Regions from separate parts of the Terrabacter sp. R4-6 genome, predicted to be linked through region 3. Evidence: riboswitches for the same ligand, from Rfam matches in the RefSeq annotation. Region 3 holds a riboswitch; each other region holds the start of a gene.
The links. Region 3 has a riboswitch for cyclic di-AMP ahead of ACSSS0_RS13510 (C40 family peptidase). Riboswitches for the same ligand answer to the same signal wherever they lie in the genome.
Positions count from the first base shown of each region.

Region 1: linked by a shared signal. The riboswitch ahead of ACSSS0_RS15825 (C40 family peptidase) and the one ahead of ACSSS0_RS13510 (C40 family peptidase) in region 3 are both predicted to bind cyclic di-AMP.
Region 2: linked by a shared signal. The riboswitch ahead of ACSSS0_RS10000 (CHAP domain-containing protein) and the one ahead of ACSSS0_RS13510 (C40 family peptidase) in region 3 are both predicted to bind cyclic di-AMP.

Region 1 covers NZ_CP197224.1:3,375,701-3,381,385, reverse strand. The annotation lists gene ACSSS0_RS15835 (carboxymuconolactone decarboxylase family protein) at 1-367, shown strand, start outside; gene ACSSS0_RS15830 (DsbA family oxidoreductase) at 427-1,110, opposite strand; gene ACSSS0_RS15825 (C40 family peptidase) at 1,208-1,984, opposite strand; cyclic di-AMP (ydaO/yuaA leader) riboswitch at 1,987-2,162, opposite strand; gene ACSSS0_RS15820 (iron-dependent transcriptional repressor DtxR) at 2,370-3,065, opposite strand; gene ACSSS0_RS15815 (MFS transporter) at 3,095-4,348, opposite strand; gene ACSSS0_RS15810 (hypothetical protein) at 4,427-4,765, opposite strand; gene ACSSS0_RS15805 (hypothetical protein) at 4,769-5,685, shown strand, end outside.
Region 2 covers NZ_CP197224.1:2,125,316-2,131,000, reverse strand. The annotation lists gene ACSSS0_RS10010 (GNAT family N-acetyltransferase) at 279-854, shown strand; gene ACSSS0_RS10005 (alkene reductase) at 953-2,023, opposite strand; gene ACSSS0_RS10000 (CHAP domain-containing protein) at 2,318-3,196, opposite strand; cyclic di-AMP (ydaO/yuaA leader) riboswitch at 3,201-3,390, opposite strand; gene ACSSS0_RS09995 (sortase domain-containing protein) at 3,686-4,486, opposite strand; gene ACSSS0_RS09990 (hypothetical protein) at 4,504-5,283, opposite strand; gene ACSSS0_RS09985 (VOC family protein) at 5,508-5,685, shown strand, end outside.
Region 3 covers NZ_CP197224.1:2,886,746-2,892,430, forward strand. The annotation lists tRNA gene ACSSS0_RS13500 (tRNA-Gly) at 118-191, opposite strand; gene ACSSS0_RS13505 (FBP domain-containing protein) at 293-787, opposite strand; cyclic di-AMP (ydaO/yuaA leader) riboswitch at 1,206-1,348, shown strand; gene ACSSS0_RS13510 (C40 family peptidase) at 1,458-1,901, shown strand; tRNA gene ACSSS0_RS13515 (tRNA-Gly) at 1,984-2,057, opposite strand; gene ACSSS0_RS13520 (hypothetical protein) at 2,167-2,598, shown strand; gene ACSSS0_RS13525 (SMP-30/gluconolactonase/LRE family protein) at 2,598-3,467, shown strand; gene ACSSS0_RS13530 (AAA family ATPase) at 3,550-5,091, opposite strand; gene dcd (dCTP deaminase) at 5,262-5,685, shown strand, end outside.

The DNA of each region.
Region 1 (5,685 bases), 490 kb from region 3:
CTCGTACTGCGCGCTCGCGTGGGGTGGCCGTCTCGCCACCGCTGCCGGCGAGGAGGTCGCAGGGGCCGTGCTCCGTGGCGACGACGATGCCCTCGACCCCACAGACGCCGCTCTCGCGACCTGGGCCAGGACCGTCGCGAGCAACCCGAACGCCACCACTCCCGCCGACCTCCAGCCGTTGCGGGCGGCCGGCTTCGACGACCGCCAGATCTTCGCGATCACCGTCTTCGTCGCGCTGCGTCGGGCCTTCTCGACCGTCAACGACGCGCTCGGGCCGCTCCCCGACCACCAGCTGCGCGCCGAGGCGCCACCGGCCGTCGACGAGGCGGTCTCCTTCGGCCGTCCGGCCGCTGACCAGCCCTCCTGACCTGGGCGTATGCCGTCCGCCCGGCTCCCGGGTCGGCCGCACCGTGGGTGCGGGCGCGGTCAGACCGTGTGGGTGGCGACGCCGCGCAGCAGGGCGAGGTAGTCCTCGACCGGGTGCGCTCCGCTCACGGCGGCATACCCGTTGGCGACGACGAACGGCGTCGACGTGACGCCCATCGAGCGTGCCTCCTGCTCGTCGGTCCGCACCTGCTCGGCGTACTCGTCGGAGGCGAGGACCGCCGACACCCGTCGCTCGTCGAGCCCGCACTCGCCGGCGAGGCGCTGCAGCACCGCGCGGTCGTCGATGGCGAGGCCCTCGACGAAGTGGGCGGAGTGGAAGCGCTCGACCGCCGCGGAGCGCAGCGCGGGGCCGCCCATCTCGCCCGCGAGGGCACAGAGCCGGTGGGCGTCGAAGGTGTTGGCGCGCACGGCGCGGTCCCAGTCGAAGACGAGGTCGTCGGCCACGGCCACCTCGCTGGCCTTGGCGTTCATCAGCCGACCGGCACCCGCGTCGCCGCCGTGGCGCACCGACAGGTGCTCGCTGACGGGCACCGACCCGCCCGCCGGGACGTCGGGGTCGAGCTCGAAGGAGCGCAGGTGCACGGTGACGTCGTGGGGACGCTCGAACGCGGCGACGGCGGCCTCGACGCGGCGCTTCGCGACCCAGGAGTAGGGACAGACCAGGTCGCTCCAGATGTCGAGCTCGATGAGGGTCGTGGACTCGGCGGCTGAGTGGTCGGTCATCGACTCAGTCAACCACGGACGCTCGCGTCGCCGGGAAGCCGACGAGCCCCCACCGGGATCCGGTGGGGGCTCGTCGTGAGGCGTGAGAGGTGACCGCTCAGATGCGGCCGTACATCGACGGCGTCGTCCAGATGGAGTGGTTGCCGATGACGGTGCCGGGGCGCTGGGCGTCGATCATGCGGCCCGGGCTGACGTAGATGCCCACGTGGTAGATCGGCGAGCCGAAGAAGACGAGGTCGCCGGGGCGCGGGTTGCTGACCGGCGTCGAGGCCGCGGCCTGCGCGGACGCGGTGCGCGGGATCGAGATGCCGGCCTGGCGGTAGACGTAGGAGGTGAAGCCCGAGCAGTCGAAGCCGGAGGGCGTCGTGCCGCCGTAGACGTAGGGCACACCGAAGAAGGACTGCGCGATGCCGACGATGCCGGTGGCGCTGGGGTTGGGCGCCACGTTGAGGGCGGCGCGCGTGGTCGAGCCGGAGCGCGACGCGCGCTCCTGCGCGGCCTCACGCTCGGCAGCGGCCTTCTCGGCGGCCTTCTTCGCGGCGCGCTCGGTCTTGACCTTGACGTCCTCGATGACGACGGGCTTGACCTTGGCCTGCTTGAGGGCGGGCTTGGCGTAGCCGATCGCCGACAGGGCGTTGCCGGCCTTGAGCGTGCCGGCGGCGGGGCCGACGGCCGCGGGACCCGCGACGGCGCTGCTCGAACCGTCAGCGGCGTTCGCCGTGCCGGCGAACGAGGCGACGAGGCCACCGGAGGCCGCGACGATGGCCGCACCCTTCACGGCGGGCTGGGCCGACTCCTTGGCGATCGTCTTGAGCTCCGAGATCGCGTTGAAGCGACCGGGGGCGCGGTGGCGCCCGGGAACGTTCTGAGCCACGTTTGACCTCTCGACGCCTACGAGGTGAGCTGTCGGGTTCGGGCTGGAGGTACTGCCCGGCCTTCGCTCGGACCGTGATCGGTCCACGGAGGGCTTCACCCCGAGGGCGTCTCTCGACGCCCGGAGAAAGTGGTTCCCCCGCTCCTGCCATGCGGTTCGTACTGAGCCTCAGGTCGATGGCAGGACTAGGCGGTCCGACCCGGGGCACTCACTCGACGGGGAGAGCAAGTTCGCCCACCGTACCCAAGTACCTGTGCCTTGTCACCTTCGAGTTCCCGGAAGTCAAAGAATTTTCAGCGACCTCGGATCCGGGCCGGACGAGGTGTGGCAAGGCATGCCAAAACGACCCCGCAGACGGGGGCAAACCCTGCCGGATACGGCGTGTTCAGGCGGCCTGGCAGAAGACGTGGACGGCCACGTCGTCGGGCAGCGACACACCGGTGGAGGGCTCGCTGCCCTCGCGGACGGCCAGGACCCGACCGCCGTCACGGACGACCTCGACGCGGGCGCCCGGCACGACGCCGGCGCTCGTCAGCAGCGCGAGCGCCTCGGGGTCGACCTGGACGGGCTCGCCGATGCGCCGGATCGTCACGACGGTCGGAGCGGCTCCCACGGCGGCGGTCAGGGTGCTGAGGCCGGTGAGGAAGTCCTCGTCCTGGCGCACCCCGAGCTCCTCGAGACCGGGGATCGGGTTGCCGTACGGCGACTCGAGGCCCTCCCCGATGAGGCCGAGGATCTTGCGCTCGACCTTCTCGGACATGACGTGCTCCCACCGGCAGGCCTCGTCGTGGGCGTACTCCCACTCGAGGCCGATGACGTCGACGAGCAGCCGCTCGGCGAGCCGGTGCTTGCGCATGACGCGGGTGGCGAGGAGCCGGCCGTGGTCGGACAGCTCGAGGTGGCGGTCGCCCGAGACGGCGACGAGACCGTCGCGCTCCATGCGGGCGACGGTCTGCGACACGGTGGGGCCCGAGTGGCCGAGACGCTCGGCGATGCGCGCGCGGAGGGGCACGATGCCCTCCTCCTCGAGCTCGAAGATGGTGCGCAGGTACATCTCGGTGGTGTCGATCAGGTCCGTCACGGTCATACCTTCTCAGAATCGGAGAGCGGTCAGGGACCGCCCGTCGCCGGGCCCGGCGTCCGGCGCGTCCTCGCGCCCCGGGTCGGGTCGTGCCGCGGCACCCAGACGCGCAGCCAGCCCGCGCCGACCACGGCCCCGATGCCCAGCACGACGGCGGAGGCGCCGAGCGACATGATGGCGCTCAGCCCTGACAACGCCAGCGGGCCCGCCGCCCTTCCCACGTCGGCGCAGAGGCGCCAGCCGCCGAGGAACTGCGCCCGCCCGTCCGCGGGTGAGGCGTCGGCGCCGAGGGTCATGATGAGCCCCGCCCCCAGGCCGTTGCCGAGCCCGAGCACCGTCGCCGCGGCCGTCACGGCCACGAGGCTCGTGGCGAGCGGGAGCAGCATCATGCCGAGGCCGAGCACGAGCATGCTGGGCACGGCGGCCGCGACGCGGCCGTAGCGGTCCATGAGCCAGCCCGACGGGTAGAAGAGCGCCATGTCGAGCGCCCCGGCGACGCCGAAGACGAGCGACGTCTGCGCCGGGGAGAAGCCGACCGACTCGGCCCAGAGCGGCACGAGGGCCTCGCGGATGGCACGCGCACCGGCCACGCACATGGCCCCGGTGCCGAGCGTCAGCAGGACGTGCCGGTGCTGCAGGAGCACCGACGCCACACTGCGCGGCGGGCCGCCGCCCGCGACCCGGTGCGCCGAACGGGTGATGTCCGGCGCGAGGAGGACGAGGACGAACGCCGCGATGCTCGCGACGCCGCCGACGGCGTACGCCGCCTCGGTGCCCCACCTGACGATGACGAGCGATCCGATGAACGGCCCGACGAAGTAGCCGATGCGGTGCACGCCACCGAGCGTCGACAGGGCCCGCGCCCGCATCGCCACAGGAACGGCCTCGGTGAGGTACGCCTGCCGCGCCAGGCCGAAGAGCGAGCCGGCGAGCCCGATGACGAGCACGCCGACGAAGAGCATGACGAGACCGCCGGCCAGGGCCGCCACGAGCATGCCGGCGGCCTCGATCAGGGCCGCGACGAGCAGCGCCCGGCGCTCACCGATGCGGGCCGCGAGGGCACCCGACGGCAGGTCGCCGAGGAGCTGGCCCACGCCCAGCATCGCGACGAGCAGAGCCGCGACGCCGACCGAGGCGCCGAGCTCCCGTGCCGACACGGCGATGATCGGGGACACCGCGCCGGCGCCCGTCGAGCCCAGGAGCGTGGGCCCGTAGGCCGACAGGGCGATGGCGCGCAGGCTGCCGCTGCGTCCCTCCGCACCGTCTCCCCGAATCTCGGTCACGCCACAGGACCCTAACGATCGGGTTACTCGGGTGGCCGGGGCGCCCAGCCGACGAAAGCATTGGCCCGTGGCCAGGACTCAGAGGACGAGCAGACCGAGGGCGGTGGAGGCGGCGTTGGCGGCGACGACCGCCAGGGCCACCGTCACCGCGTCCTCGCGTCCCCTCACCCGCCACCACGCCACGAGGAGCACCGTCTCCACGGCGGCGACGACGACCTCCGCGCCCGCGAGCTGCCACGGCGACCCGAAGCCGGTCGACACGGCATACAGCACGGGGTGCGTCACGACGTTGACGCCGACCGCCCCGACGAGCGCGCGACCCCACCCGGCCCAGCCCGCCGCCCGCGCGAACGCGACGAGCACCGGCACCTCGACGGCGAGCGTCAGCGCGAGGGCGGCCATAGCAGCGGGGCTCACCTCGTGACCGCCACGCCGCGACCGGGCGGCCTCGTCTCCGACGCGCCGGACCCGGCCGTCACCGTGCAGCGCTCGCGCACCATCACGCTCCTCGCGCTGGCGGCCGTCGGCGGCTCGCTCGGGATGGCCCTCGGGGCGCCCATCGCGACCGCCGTCATCGGCCTCATCCTCTTCGGCATCCTGCACAACCTCCTCGAGATCCGCTACGTCGCGGGCCGCTTCGCGGGCCTCCTCGGGCGGCCCTTCCTCGAGCTGCTCGTCGCGCTCGTCACCGGCATCGTCGTCTGCCGGCTGCTCGCCGGTGTCATCGGTCGACCGGCCCAGCTCGCCGAGATCGTGCTCGGCTACGTCATCCTCGCGGCCGCCGCCCGCCACGGGCTCGACGGCCGGCGACGCGTCGCGGCGTGGGTGGTCATCGGCGTCGCGGCGGCCGTCTCGCTGACCTTCCCGACGTACCACTTCGTCGTCCTGACGCACCTGCACAACGTCGTGCCGCTCTTCTTCCTCTGGGAGTGGTCGCGCCGGATCACCTCGCGTCGCGGACGGCAGGCGTTCCGGGCCGTGCAGCTGCTGTGGGTCCTCGTGATCCCGACGGTGGTCCTGCTGGGCTTCCTCGACGGGTCGCTCAGCGCCGACCCCGGCATCGTGCGCAGCGTCGTCGGCGACGGCCAGACGGTGCTCGCGGCGAGCGCCCCGCCGAGCGCCTCGGCGACGGTCCTCGGGATGCGCTTCCTCACCGTCTTCGCCTTCATGCAGACGATGCACTACGTCGTCTGGGTGGCCCTGCTGCCCCGGGTCGCCCCGGACGCCTCCGCAGCCTTCGAGGCGCGCGTGCCGTGGGTGACGGGTCCGCGGCTCTGGGCCGCCGGCTTCGTCGCGGCAGCACTCTTCGCCGTCCTCTTCGGTCTCGACTTCGCCCA
Region 2 (5,685 bases), 760 kb from region 3:
GATCATGGCGCCGATGACGGTCGCCGTCGAGTCGGCGATGACCCCGGCGCTCGCGATGCACGCCGCGAGGAAAAGCATCGTCCAGAAGGCCGACCGCTTGGAGAGGGTGTCGCCCTCGTTGAGGTCGAGGTCCGAGGTGAGCTCCTCGAAGGTCCGACGCTGGTTCTCGGGGAGGACACGGGCGCGGATCGCAGTCAGCATGGCGCCGGGGTGGCCGAGCGGTGGCGGGCCGGGGAGCGGTTCACGCGGCCGACACACCGGCGCCCTAGCATCGCGGCATGTCCGACCTGCGCGAACCGCTCGAACCGCCCACCCCGACCCGCGTGCGTGACGCCGGGTCCGACGACGCAGCCGCGTGCGCCGCGATCTACGCGCCCTACGTCACCGGGACGACGGTCACCTTCGAGACCGAGCCGCCCGACGTCGCCGAGATGGAGCGCCGGATCGCCAAGGCGCAGGCGCGGCACGCGTTCCTCGTGCTCGAGGAGGCGGGCGAGGTCGTCGGCTACGCGTACGCCGGTCCGTTCAAGGAGCGCGCGGCGTACCGGTGGTCGTGCGAGGTGTCGGTCTACCTCGCGGCCGACCGCCGCGGTCGCGGCGGCGGGCGCCGGCTCTACGAGGCGCTGCTCGAGCGGCTCACGGCCCGCGGCCACCGGATGGCCGCCGCGGGGATGACCCAGCCCAACGAGGCGAGCGGCCGGCTGCACGCGGCGATGGGCTTCGAGCCGGTCGGCACGTACCGCGACATCGGCTGGAAGTTCGGCTCCTCGCACGACGTCACCTGGGTCCAGCGCCCCCTCGGCGACCCCCTCCCGTCGGCGCAGGAGGGTCAGGACCCACCCGACCCCACCTGACCTCGCGCAACCCCACGTCGAGTGGTCGTTTCGGTGCGTACGGGAGTGACCACTCGAGGGGGTGTGGTGCTCGAGTGGTCACTCCCGTACGGGGATCCTCAGGGGAGGGCGGGGTAGTCCGTGTAGCCCTCGGCGCCGCCACCGTAGAAGGTGTCGGAGTTCGGCTCGTTGAGCTCGGCACCCTCGCGCCAGCGGCGGACGAGGTCGGGGTTCGCGAGGAACTCGCGCCCGACGGCCACGAGGTCGCCGAGGTCGCGCTCGAGGATGTCCTCGACGTCGGCCAGCTCGGTCACCTTGCCGAAGCCGGTGTTGAGGATGACCGGGCCGTCGAAGCGCTTGCGCAGGTCGCGGACGAGGTCGGACTCCGGGTCGCCGAGGATGCTGAGGTAGGCGAGCCCGAGCGGCGCGATGCCCTCGACGAGCGACTCGTAGGTCGCGGCCGTCTCGGCCTCGTCCTCCTCGAGGACGCCCTGGATGTTGTGCGAGGGCGAGATGCGGATGCCGACGCGGTCGGCGCCGATCGCCTCGGCGACGGCCTTGGTGATCTCGACCGTGAGGCGGGCGCGGTTCTCGGGCGAGCCACCGTAGGCGTCGCTGCGCTCGTTGCTCGACGGCGCGAGGAACTGGTGCGGCAGGTAGCCGTTCGCGGCGTGGACCTCGACACCGTCCAGCCCGGCCGCGACGGCCTGGCGCGCGGCGTGCGCGAACTCCGCCACGAGCGCGGGGATCTCGTCGGTCGTCAGGGCCCGCGGGACGGCATACGCCTGCTGACCCTTCGGGGTCACGATCTCGCCGGGCGCGGCGATGGCGCTCGGCGCCACGCTCTCGAGCCCGCCCTTGTTGTCGGGGTGGGCGATGCGGCCGGCGTGCATGAGCTGGACGACGACGTGGCCGCCACCCGCGTGGACGGCGTCGGCGACGAGGCGCCAGCCGGCGACCTGCTCGTCCGAGTGGATGCCGGGGGTGTCCAGGTAGCCCTGGCCGACGGCGCTCGGCTGGGTGCCCTCGGTGATGATGAGGCCGGCGCTCGCGCGCTGGCCGTAGTACTCGGCGTTGAGCTCGGTCGGCGCCTGGCCCTCGCCCGCGCGGTTGCGCGTCAGCGGTGCCATGACGAAACGCTGGGGGAGGTCCCAGCGGCCGATGCGGATGCTCTCGAAGGCCGTCGACACAGGCCTGCTCCTCACGTCTAGGGGACTGTCGGTGGGTTGGTGGCGCCCACCGACGATCGGTGGAGCCTTCAACTACCTAGGCGACAAGGAGGGCAGGCGGTCGATCATTCCCGGGTGTCCAGGGTTGGGGGTGTGGCCGATCCCACGCGGGCGTCGGGTGCCCGGCCGGCCGGTGCGGGTAGGCCGCGTCGTCCCGGGCATGCCGAAGGGGAGGATGCGCAGGCATCCTCCCCTTCGTACGCGCTCACCTCGCGGAGAACTCCGCGGTGGTCGTCGTGACGACGACCCGGTGGGTCACGGCGCGTAGATGTACTTCATGCCGGGACCGTCGGTCAGCGTGCGCGTGTTGTAGTTGTACGCACCGGCGAGGGCGTTCATCTCGATGATCGTCACCTCGTTGCCGTTGACCGCGGTCACCCAGGCGACGTGGCCGACGCTCGAGGAGCCGTGGACGCCGGGCTCCATGACGAGGATGGAGCGCGTGCGCGGCGTGCCGCTCACGGTGTAGCCCGCGTTGGCGGCGCCGGTGTCCCAGACCATCGCGTTGCCGGTCCAGCCGCCGGGGTAGTAGCCCTCGGACTGGTACCACTTGTTGAGGGCGCCCCACGTGCACTGGCCGTCGGTGGCCCAGTTGGACGAGGCGCGCATGCCGGAGGAGGCGCTCGGGACGGAGCCGTTGCTGCTCGACTTCGACGAGGAGGTGCTCGTCGTCAGCGTCTTGCGGGTCAGGTCGCGCGAGGCGCGCTGGGCAGCGGCCTTGCGCTCGGCGGCGGCCTTGGCGGCAGCGCGCTCGGTCTTGACCTTGACGTCCTCGATGACCTGCGGCTTGGCCGGCTTGGCCGTGCGCTGGGCGACGGCCTTCTGCACGGCCGGCGCGTAGCCGATCTTCGAGAGCGCGGTCGACGCGACCGGGGCGGCGGCCGTGGACGGGCCGACAGCGGCCGGGGCCGCGGCGTCGACGCCGGCAGCAGCCGCGACCTCACCCTGAGCGGGCGAGAGGGTGTCGGCGCTGGCCGGGTTGGCGAAGGTGGCGACGAGTCCACCGGTGGCGGCGACGACGGCGCCCGCCTTCATGGCCGGCTGGGCCGACTCGCGGGCGAGGAGCTTGAGCTCGTTGAGGGGGTTGTGGCGGCCTGGCGCACGATGGCGACCGCGGATGTTCTCAGTGTTCACGCGTGTTACCTCTCCGCGCCTACGAAGTTAGCTGTCGGGTTCGGGCGGAAAGGTGCCCGGGCCACCCCCGCTTCGTGACGAGGTCACGTGGCGGTTCGGTCTTCACCCCAAGGACGTCCGAAGTCGTTGCGCCGGACGCCCGGAGAAACGTGTGGTTCCTCCGCTCCCGTCACAAGGTTTGATCTCTCTCGTCAGGCGGTGACAGGACTAGGCGGTCCACCTCACGAGAGCCCGACCAGGTGGCCGGACTCCCGGAAGACTAGACGAGGCGACTGGCAAATGTCACGCCACGGTAACGACGACGCGCGGCGATCACCCTTGAATGTCCGGTGTGTCCGTCTATACCAACGCTTTACCTTCCGCTGGATGAGACGTGGATCACAGCGCAGGGCGGTGCCCGACAAGTCCCCCACGGGTACGCCGCGGGGTCCCTCGGTGAGGCCCCCCCCGGCGAACCTCGGGTCGGTGCTGGTGGAGCCGCGCGGCGGCTCAGGTGGTGCCCGACAGGTGGCCGAAGACGACGACGTTGTCGCGGTACTCGTTGCGGCTGTCGGTGGGACCGCCGCACGTCACGAGGCGGATCTCGGCCTTGGTGAAGTCGCCCTTGTAGACGAGCTCGGTCGGGAACTGTGACTTCTTGTAGGCCGCCACCGTGTCGACGGTGAAGGTCAGGTGCGAGCCGTCCCGACGCGAGACCTTGACGACGTCGCCGGCCTTGACCTTGCCGAGCTCGTAGAAGATGCCCGGCACCCCCGACGGGGTGTCGACGTGCGCGGCGAGGACCGACGGACCGAGCTGGCCCGGCGTGGGGCCGTCGTCGTAGATCCCGACCTCCTGGGCCGTGCCTGGCACGGAGATCGTCCCGTCGCGCTGGATGCGCAGCGGCACGAAGTGCGACGACCGCACCCCGATCGAGGGGATCTCGATCGACGTCGGCTCGGACGCCTCGAGGAACTCACCGATGCCGCTGCCCTTCGCGTCGCCGCCGGCCGTCCTGCCGGATGTCGGTGTCCCGCCCTGACCGGGGGACGCCGACGGACTCGACCTGGGACTCGACGTGGGACTCGACGTGGGACTGCCGGACGGGCGCGCCGGCGCTGGGGCCGAGGCGGCCCCGCCCGCCGCGGGAGGCGGCGGGCCGGGCGTCCCCGGGTTGCCCCGGAGGCCCATGACGAGCGCCACGATCCCGACGACGACCAGGATGGCCGTGACCGCCAGGGCCGCCGCCACACCCGCGCCGAAGCGACGGGTGGGGCGGTCAGCGCCGTGGAGCCGGGTGCGCTCGGTCATGGGGGTGGTCCCGTCGATCAGGCGCGCGACCGGGCGCGGCGGGCGGCGAAGGTGCCGGTTCCGGCTGCGGCGAGCAGGGCGCCGCCGCCCACGAGCATGAGGGCCTCGTTCTGGCCGCCGCTCTTGAGGCTGTCGGCGGCCAGGCCACCACCGGTGTGCATGCCGCCGGCCGGGGCGACGCGCAGCGCGCCACAGAGGGCCGGGTCGGTGGCCTCGGTCGGGAGCGACTTGTCGAGGTCGCTCTTCGTGTCGCCGGAGTACTTGCCGTCCTCGTTGTAGTCGACGCCGTGGATGACGACGACGGACTCGCCGGCCGAGATCGCCTTGGCGACGTCGCTGGAGACCTTGATGCTGCCGCGCTGGTAGGTCAGCTTGCCGCCGGGCGCGGTGTCGAAGCGGTCGATGGCGAGGCCCGACTTCGGGCTCGTGTCACCGGTCTTCGTCAGCGAGACGACGATGTCGCCGTAGGCCGGGCCGCCCTCGGTCGTGTTGAGGTGGCCGTCGCCGTTCTTGTCGTCGGACAGGATCGGGCACTCGTGGCGGGCCTCGGCGCCGAAGTGGATGTGCGCGGCGTGCGGGTTGTCGGGGAGCAGGCCGTTGGCGGCCATCGTCACGGTGATCTTGTTGCCGGTGACCTCGACCATGGCGGTGCCGCTGCCGTCGACACCGTTGCCGGCGACGGGCTTGAGGTTGGCGCTGACCCAGGCGTCCGCGGCGAAGGCCGGGCCGATGCTGAGGGCCATGGCGGCGGCTGCAGCGAGGCTGGCGCCGGCGATCCGAGTGGTGGTGGTGCGCATCTGTGTTCCTCCTTGACGAGGAGACAAACCGTCCATCCTTCTCTGCTTCGGACGGGGGGTCGTCGTCGACCGTCTCCGGGCGGGGGTTCGCCGCCGAGGGCCGGCTGGATTGGGGTTCCACCGAATTTTCTTCGGCCGGCTCGGCCCGTGGCGGGCCCGACGGGTCTTCACTGGAGGGGTCGGGCGCGCACCGCGCCCGCGCACAGGCCATGGAAGGACCCACCGTGCTTCAGGACTCCCACGCCTTCAGCGGCTTCTCCGTCGACGACATCCCCGCGGCCCGGGCGTTCTACGCCGACGCCCTCGGCCTGCGCGTCACCGAGGAGAACGGCATGCTGACGCTCCACCTCGCGGGCGAGGGTGGCGACCGCCCGACCCTCGTCTATCCGAAGCCGGACCACG
Region 3 (5,685 bases):
GCGCTGAGCGGCTGCCGACGCGGCGCGCGGGTCCGGGCTGGACGGCATGCCTGCCCGGACGGCACCTGTGCTCGGACAGCAGAAGGGCCCGGTCGCGGTGACCGGGCCCTTCTGGACTGGAGCAGGCGGCACGAATTGCACGTACGTCTTCCTTCTGGAAGAAGGCTGTTCTGCTACTGAACTACGCCTGCGAGGCGTCGCCAACCGTAGCAAGACTCGGGGTGCGTCGTCCAAACGGACGTGCGGCGGCGCGTCGCCGGGCTGTTCAGGTCCGCTCCAGATCAGCCGGCAGTCACGAGCCGTCGCGCAGCCGGCGGGCGAAGGCCGACGACCGAGCCCGCAGCTCCTCGACGCGTCGCTCGACGAGGGCGAGCGGGTCGAGGCCGCCCTCCATGCCGTTCGGCAGGCGCCGGACGTGCGTCGAGCAGCTGAAGTCGGCGTGCACGAGGGTGCCGAGGCTGTTGCCCTCGCGGCCGGACGCCCCGGCCCGGCGGGCCACGAAGAGCGCCACCTCGCTCGTCGCGAAGACGTCCTCGCACCACGCGCACATCGCGCTCGCCTTGCGCGTCCGCTCTGCGGTCCGGAGGAGGAAGCCGACGGGTTCGTCGTCGACGGGGACGACGGCATACGCCCGTTGCGGGTTGCTGCGGTCGACCCAGCCGAAGTAGTCGAGCGACTCCCATCGGGCGCCGAGGTCGAGGTCGGCGGGAAGGGTGGCCTGCTTCGCCTCACGCCGGGAGGCGTTGACGAAGGAGGCGCGGATCTCGTTGTCCGTCAATGGTTTCACGGTCTGTTCCTGTCAGTCGGGCAGGACCGGGTGACCCGGTCAGCCGGGGTGGGGGAGGTGGAGCGGGACCGTGACCGCTGAGCAGGCCATGACGGCCACCCACCTCTCCGCGGGCCTCCCCGCTGACGACTGACGTGCTCCGACGGAGCAGCGTCCATGGTGCGTCACGGCGTACCCATGGTCCACCGAATATCCGGCCGCCCGGCCCCCAGGGCGTATGCAGTGGGCCGCCCGGGGGTGCCCCTCCAGCCTCCGCTGATGTGTCGAATGTCCGCCGAGGCGGCATTTGACCTGTCAACTATTGCCATAATCTGCTGTTTCGCGACCTTTTCGTGACCTGTCTGTCACCGTCGATGGATGCTCATCGCCCGGGGTCTCCCCCGAGCGGCCCACCGGACGCCGAGTCCTGTCCACCGGTGGGGCAGCCACGCAATAACGGACAGGAGTGGGGGACCCACTTTCGGGCCGGCCAGCCGGTCCTTGGGGTGAAGCCGCATCAGCGGCCGGGCATCTTCCGCCCGAACCCGACAGCTCACCTCACAGGCGTGGGAAGGAATCCACCATGCCCACTTCTACCCTTGCACGCCGAATTCCCTTGCAGTCCCTGGCGATCACGCCACTTCTCGCAGCCGCCCTCCTCGTCGGGACGGGTAGCGCCCCGACATCGTCGGTGACGCACCAGGCGGCCCCCAGCGCGGGCACCGCGCCCGTCACGATCAAGGCCAAACCGGTCGCCTACGTCTCGGCCGCCGTGCGAGCCGCGCGAGGACGGACGGCCGTCAAGGTCGCGGCCGCCCAGCAGGGCGACCCGTACCGCTACGGCGCGGCGGGGCCGTCGGCGTTCGACTGCTCCGGCCTCGTCTACTACACCTACCGCACCCGTCTCGGCGTCGGCGTCCCCCGCACGGCCAACGCCCAGAGGCTCGCCAGCGTCCGCATCAGCAAGTCGAACCTCCAGCAGGGCGACCTCATCTTCTTCATGTCCGGAGGTCGGGCCTACCACGTCGGCATCTACGCCGGCTACGGGAAGGTCTGGCACTCGCCCAAGCCCGGCCAGCGCGTCCAGCTCTCGAGGATCTGGACGACGAGCTGGGTCGCGGGCCGCATGCCCTGACCCCATCGATCGCACCGACGGCCCCGACGGCCGTGACGCACGAGGGCCCCGACCGGCATACGGTCGGGGCCCTCGTGCCGTGTGGAGCGAGCGACGGGAATCGAACCCGCGTATCCAGCTTGGGAAGCTGGCGCTCTACCATTGAGCTACGCTCGCACGGGCCGCCCGGAGGTGCCCCGCGAAGGGTCCGCAAGGCGGCACGCGGCGTCAGTGTAGCCGACACCGCGCCAGTGCCAGGAACGCGACCCCAGGGGCCGAAACCGTCATGGATCTCGCCAAGCAGACCGCCTTCGTCGACTACGTCCGCGAGCGCGGTGGGGCGAGTGCCCAGGTGGCCGTCACCCTCGAGCAGTTCTTCGAGGGCAACGACTGCGAGTGGTGCATCGCGCCGAACCGTCCCGAGGACATGCCGCTCGACACGGTGCGCCGGGTGCTCTTCGAGCTGCGCGACCACCCGGAGGTCCACGACGTCCGGGTCGAGCTCGACGTGCTCGAGTTCCAGGACTTCCCCGACGACGAGTGGCCGTATGCCAGTGGGGTGGCCGTCATCACGACGCTGCTGCCCGAGGAGGTCGACGCCATGACGATCGACGCCGACACCGAGTCGAGCGGGGGCCCCGCCGCGAGCGCGGAGTGGCTCGTCGACGGACCGGTCGTCCCCGAGGGCCACCACTACGTCGGCGTGTGGTGGGACTGATGGCCGCCGACCGCGGCCCGGTCGTCACGGGCGAGCTCGAGCAGGTCACCGATGCCCTCTGCTACCACGGCGAGGGACCTGTCTGGTCGCCGACGTGGGGCGGTCTGCGCTGGGTCGACCTCCTCGCCGGTGACGTGCTGACCCTGCGTGCCGACGGCTCCGTCGACCGCCTGCACGTCGGCGACGTCGCAGCGTTCGTGCGGCCCCGCCGGCCCGGCGGATGGGTGGTCGCGACCGAGCGCGGGCTGGCGCGCGCGGACGAGCCGGACGGCGCACCCACCCCGTGGTTCGACCTCTGGGACGACCCGTCCGTCCGGATGAACGAGGGCGGGGTCGACGGCCTCGGCCGCCTCTGGGCGGGGACGATGGGCTACGACCGCGTGCCCGGCAGCGCCACCCTCTTCCGCGTCGACGCCACCGGCGAGGTCACGACCCTGCTGCCCGACGTGACGATCTCCAACGGCATCGACCTCTCGCCCGACGGCCGGCTGGCCTACTACGACGACACCCCGACCGGTCGCACCGACGTCTTCACGGTCGTCGACGGCGAGCTCACCGACCGGCGGCCCTTCGTCACCCACGACGTCGGCCATCCGGACGGGCTCACGGTCGACAGCGCCGGCAACGTCTGGGTCGCCCTCAACGGTGCGGGCCGCGTCCGCTGCCACTCGCCCGGGGGCGAGGTGCTCGCCGAGGTCATCGTCCCCGCGCGCCTCACGACGGCGTGCACGTTCGGTGGCGACGACCTGCGCGACCTCTACGTCACGACGTCCCGCGAGAACCTCGACGACCCCGAGCCCGAGGCCGGTGCCGTCTTCCGCGTGCGCGTCGCGGTGCCGGGTCAGCCGGTGCGCGCCTTCGCCGGCTGAGCGGCGGCCTGCACGCCACCGGGGGCGTATGCCGTGTGCCCGGGTCGCGCGAGCGGCCCCGGCCCCGCTCGTCTGCGTCACCTCACGGCGGTGGTCCCGGGCGGGTCATCCCTCCGTCGGTGGACGGGCCGAGGAGCATGACGGGGCGACGCGACCGCAGCCGGCCGGACGGCATACCACCGGGGTCGACGGCGACGCCGTCCTCGTCCGGGGCGCCGACGCCCAGGAGGCTGCGCGTCAGGGCCTGCGCGTCGGACAGGAGCTCGTCGAGAGCGTGGCCGAGGTGGTCGTCCCCGGGCGGCTCGTCGGCGACGGCCGCCGCGAGGACGGCGCGGCGCACGAGCTCCTTGGCGAAGGACGCCGTCGTGCCCTCGGCCCGCGAGGCCGCGGCCGAGATGGCCTCGGCGCCGAAGAGGTGCCCGCCGTAGAGGCGGAGCAGCTCGCGTCGGCCCTCGGCGTCGGGCAGCGGGATCTCGGCGGCCAGGTCGACCCGGCCGGGCCGCTGCGACAGGGCGACCTCGAGGTCCTCGACGCGGTTCGTCGTGAGCACGAAGGCGACGTCCGAGTCGGAGTCGAGGCCGTCGAGGGCGTCGAGCACCTCGAAGAGCAGGGGAGAGGCCCCCATCGGGGCGAACGACCGGTCCTCGGCGACGAGGTCGCAGTCCTCGAGGACGACGATCGCCGGCTGGTGGGCGCGGGCGACCTTGGCGGCGTCGTGGATGAAGCGCAGCGAGCCGGCGCTGAGGAGCACGGCCGTCGTGCCCGGCGTCGCCGAGAGCAGGTAGCGGACGGTGTGGGTCTTGCCGGTGCCGGGCGGGCCGTAGAGCAGGACGCCGCGCTTGAGGTGCTGACCGTGCGCGACGAGCCGCTCGCGGTGCTCACCCATCCCGATGACGTGGTGGGCCACCCGGTCGAGGACGCCGTCGGGCAGCACGACGGCCGCCGCGTCGACCGTCGGACGCTCGATGAACGTCACGCCGGCCATGCCCGGCCCGTAGGGGTCAGAGCCGAAGGTCACGACCTGTCCGCGGATGACGCTCCGCTCGTCCATGAGCTCCTGGATACGGGCCATGAGCGCGTCGGACACGTCGCGGTCGCGAGCGACGACCTCGATGGTCCCGGACTCGCGCCCGAACTGCCGGTTCATGCCCTGCTGCCGGACCGCGACCGGGTGGCCGTCGAAGTGGAAGAGGCGGATCCCGGACGTCACGACCTGTCGCTGGTCGTCCTTGCCGGGGCCGGTCGGCATCCGGTCGTAGTCGACCTGGCCCACCGACATGCCGGGACCGTGGATGCGCTGCACGAGGTCGCCGAGCGACATGTGGTGGCGCGCGTCGCCGGCGATCCCGATGACCGTGGCGTCCGGGTCGGCGCCCGCGACCTCGGAGAGGGCGATGTCCGCGTCGACGAGCCGGTGGGGTGGCACGGTCGACGAGACGACGGCGAGCAGGTGCGGCGGGGTCCCGAGGTGCTCGCGCAGGGCGTCCGACAGGCGCTGTCCGGCGTCGTCGGCCGGCAGCGACTCGAGGATCCGGCGGAGGACGGAGTGGAAGTCGGCGAGCAGGGCGTCGTCGGCGCGCCGGGCGCCGGTGCCAGAGGCGGCGGAGGGGTCCGAGGGGTCCATGACGTGACGATAGGTCGCCGGCGGCGTCCGTGGGGCGTCCACGGGGCGGGAGAGTCGCGCGGGACTGTCGGGGGACTGTCGGGGGGCTGTCGGGGGGCTGTCGGGGGACTGTCGGGGGCTGTCGGCGGGACTGTCGGGGCGAAACCGGTGCGGCGTTATAGCCTCGTCCCGTGCTGCTCTCCGATAAGGACATCCGGGCCGAGATCGCCGCCGAGCGGGTCGTGCTCGACCCGTGGGACCCCGCGATGGTCCAACCGTCGAGCGTCGACGTCCGGCTGGACAAGTTCTTCCGGCTCTTCGACAACCACAAGTACCCCTACATCGACCCGGCCGCCGAGCAGCCCGAGCTGACGCGCCTCGTCGAGGTCGGTCCCGAGGAGGACAGCTTCGTGCTGCACCCGGGCGAGTTCGTCCTCGGCTCGACGCTCGAGACCGTGACGCTGCCCGACGACCTCGCTGCGCGCGTCGAGGGCAAGAGCTCGCTCGGGCGCCTGGGCCTGCTGACCCACGCGACCGCCGGCTTCGTCGACCCCGGTTTCTCCGGCCACGTCACCCTCGAGCTGTCCAACGTCGCGACGCTTCCGATCATGCTCT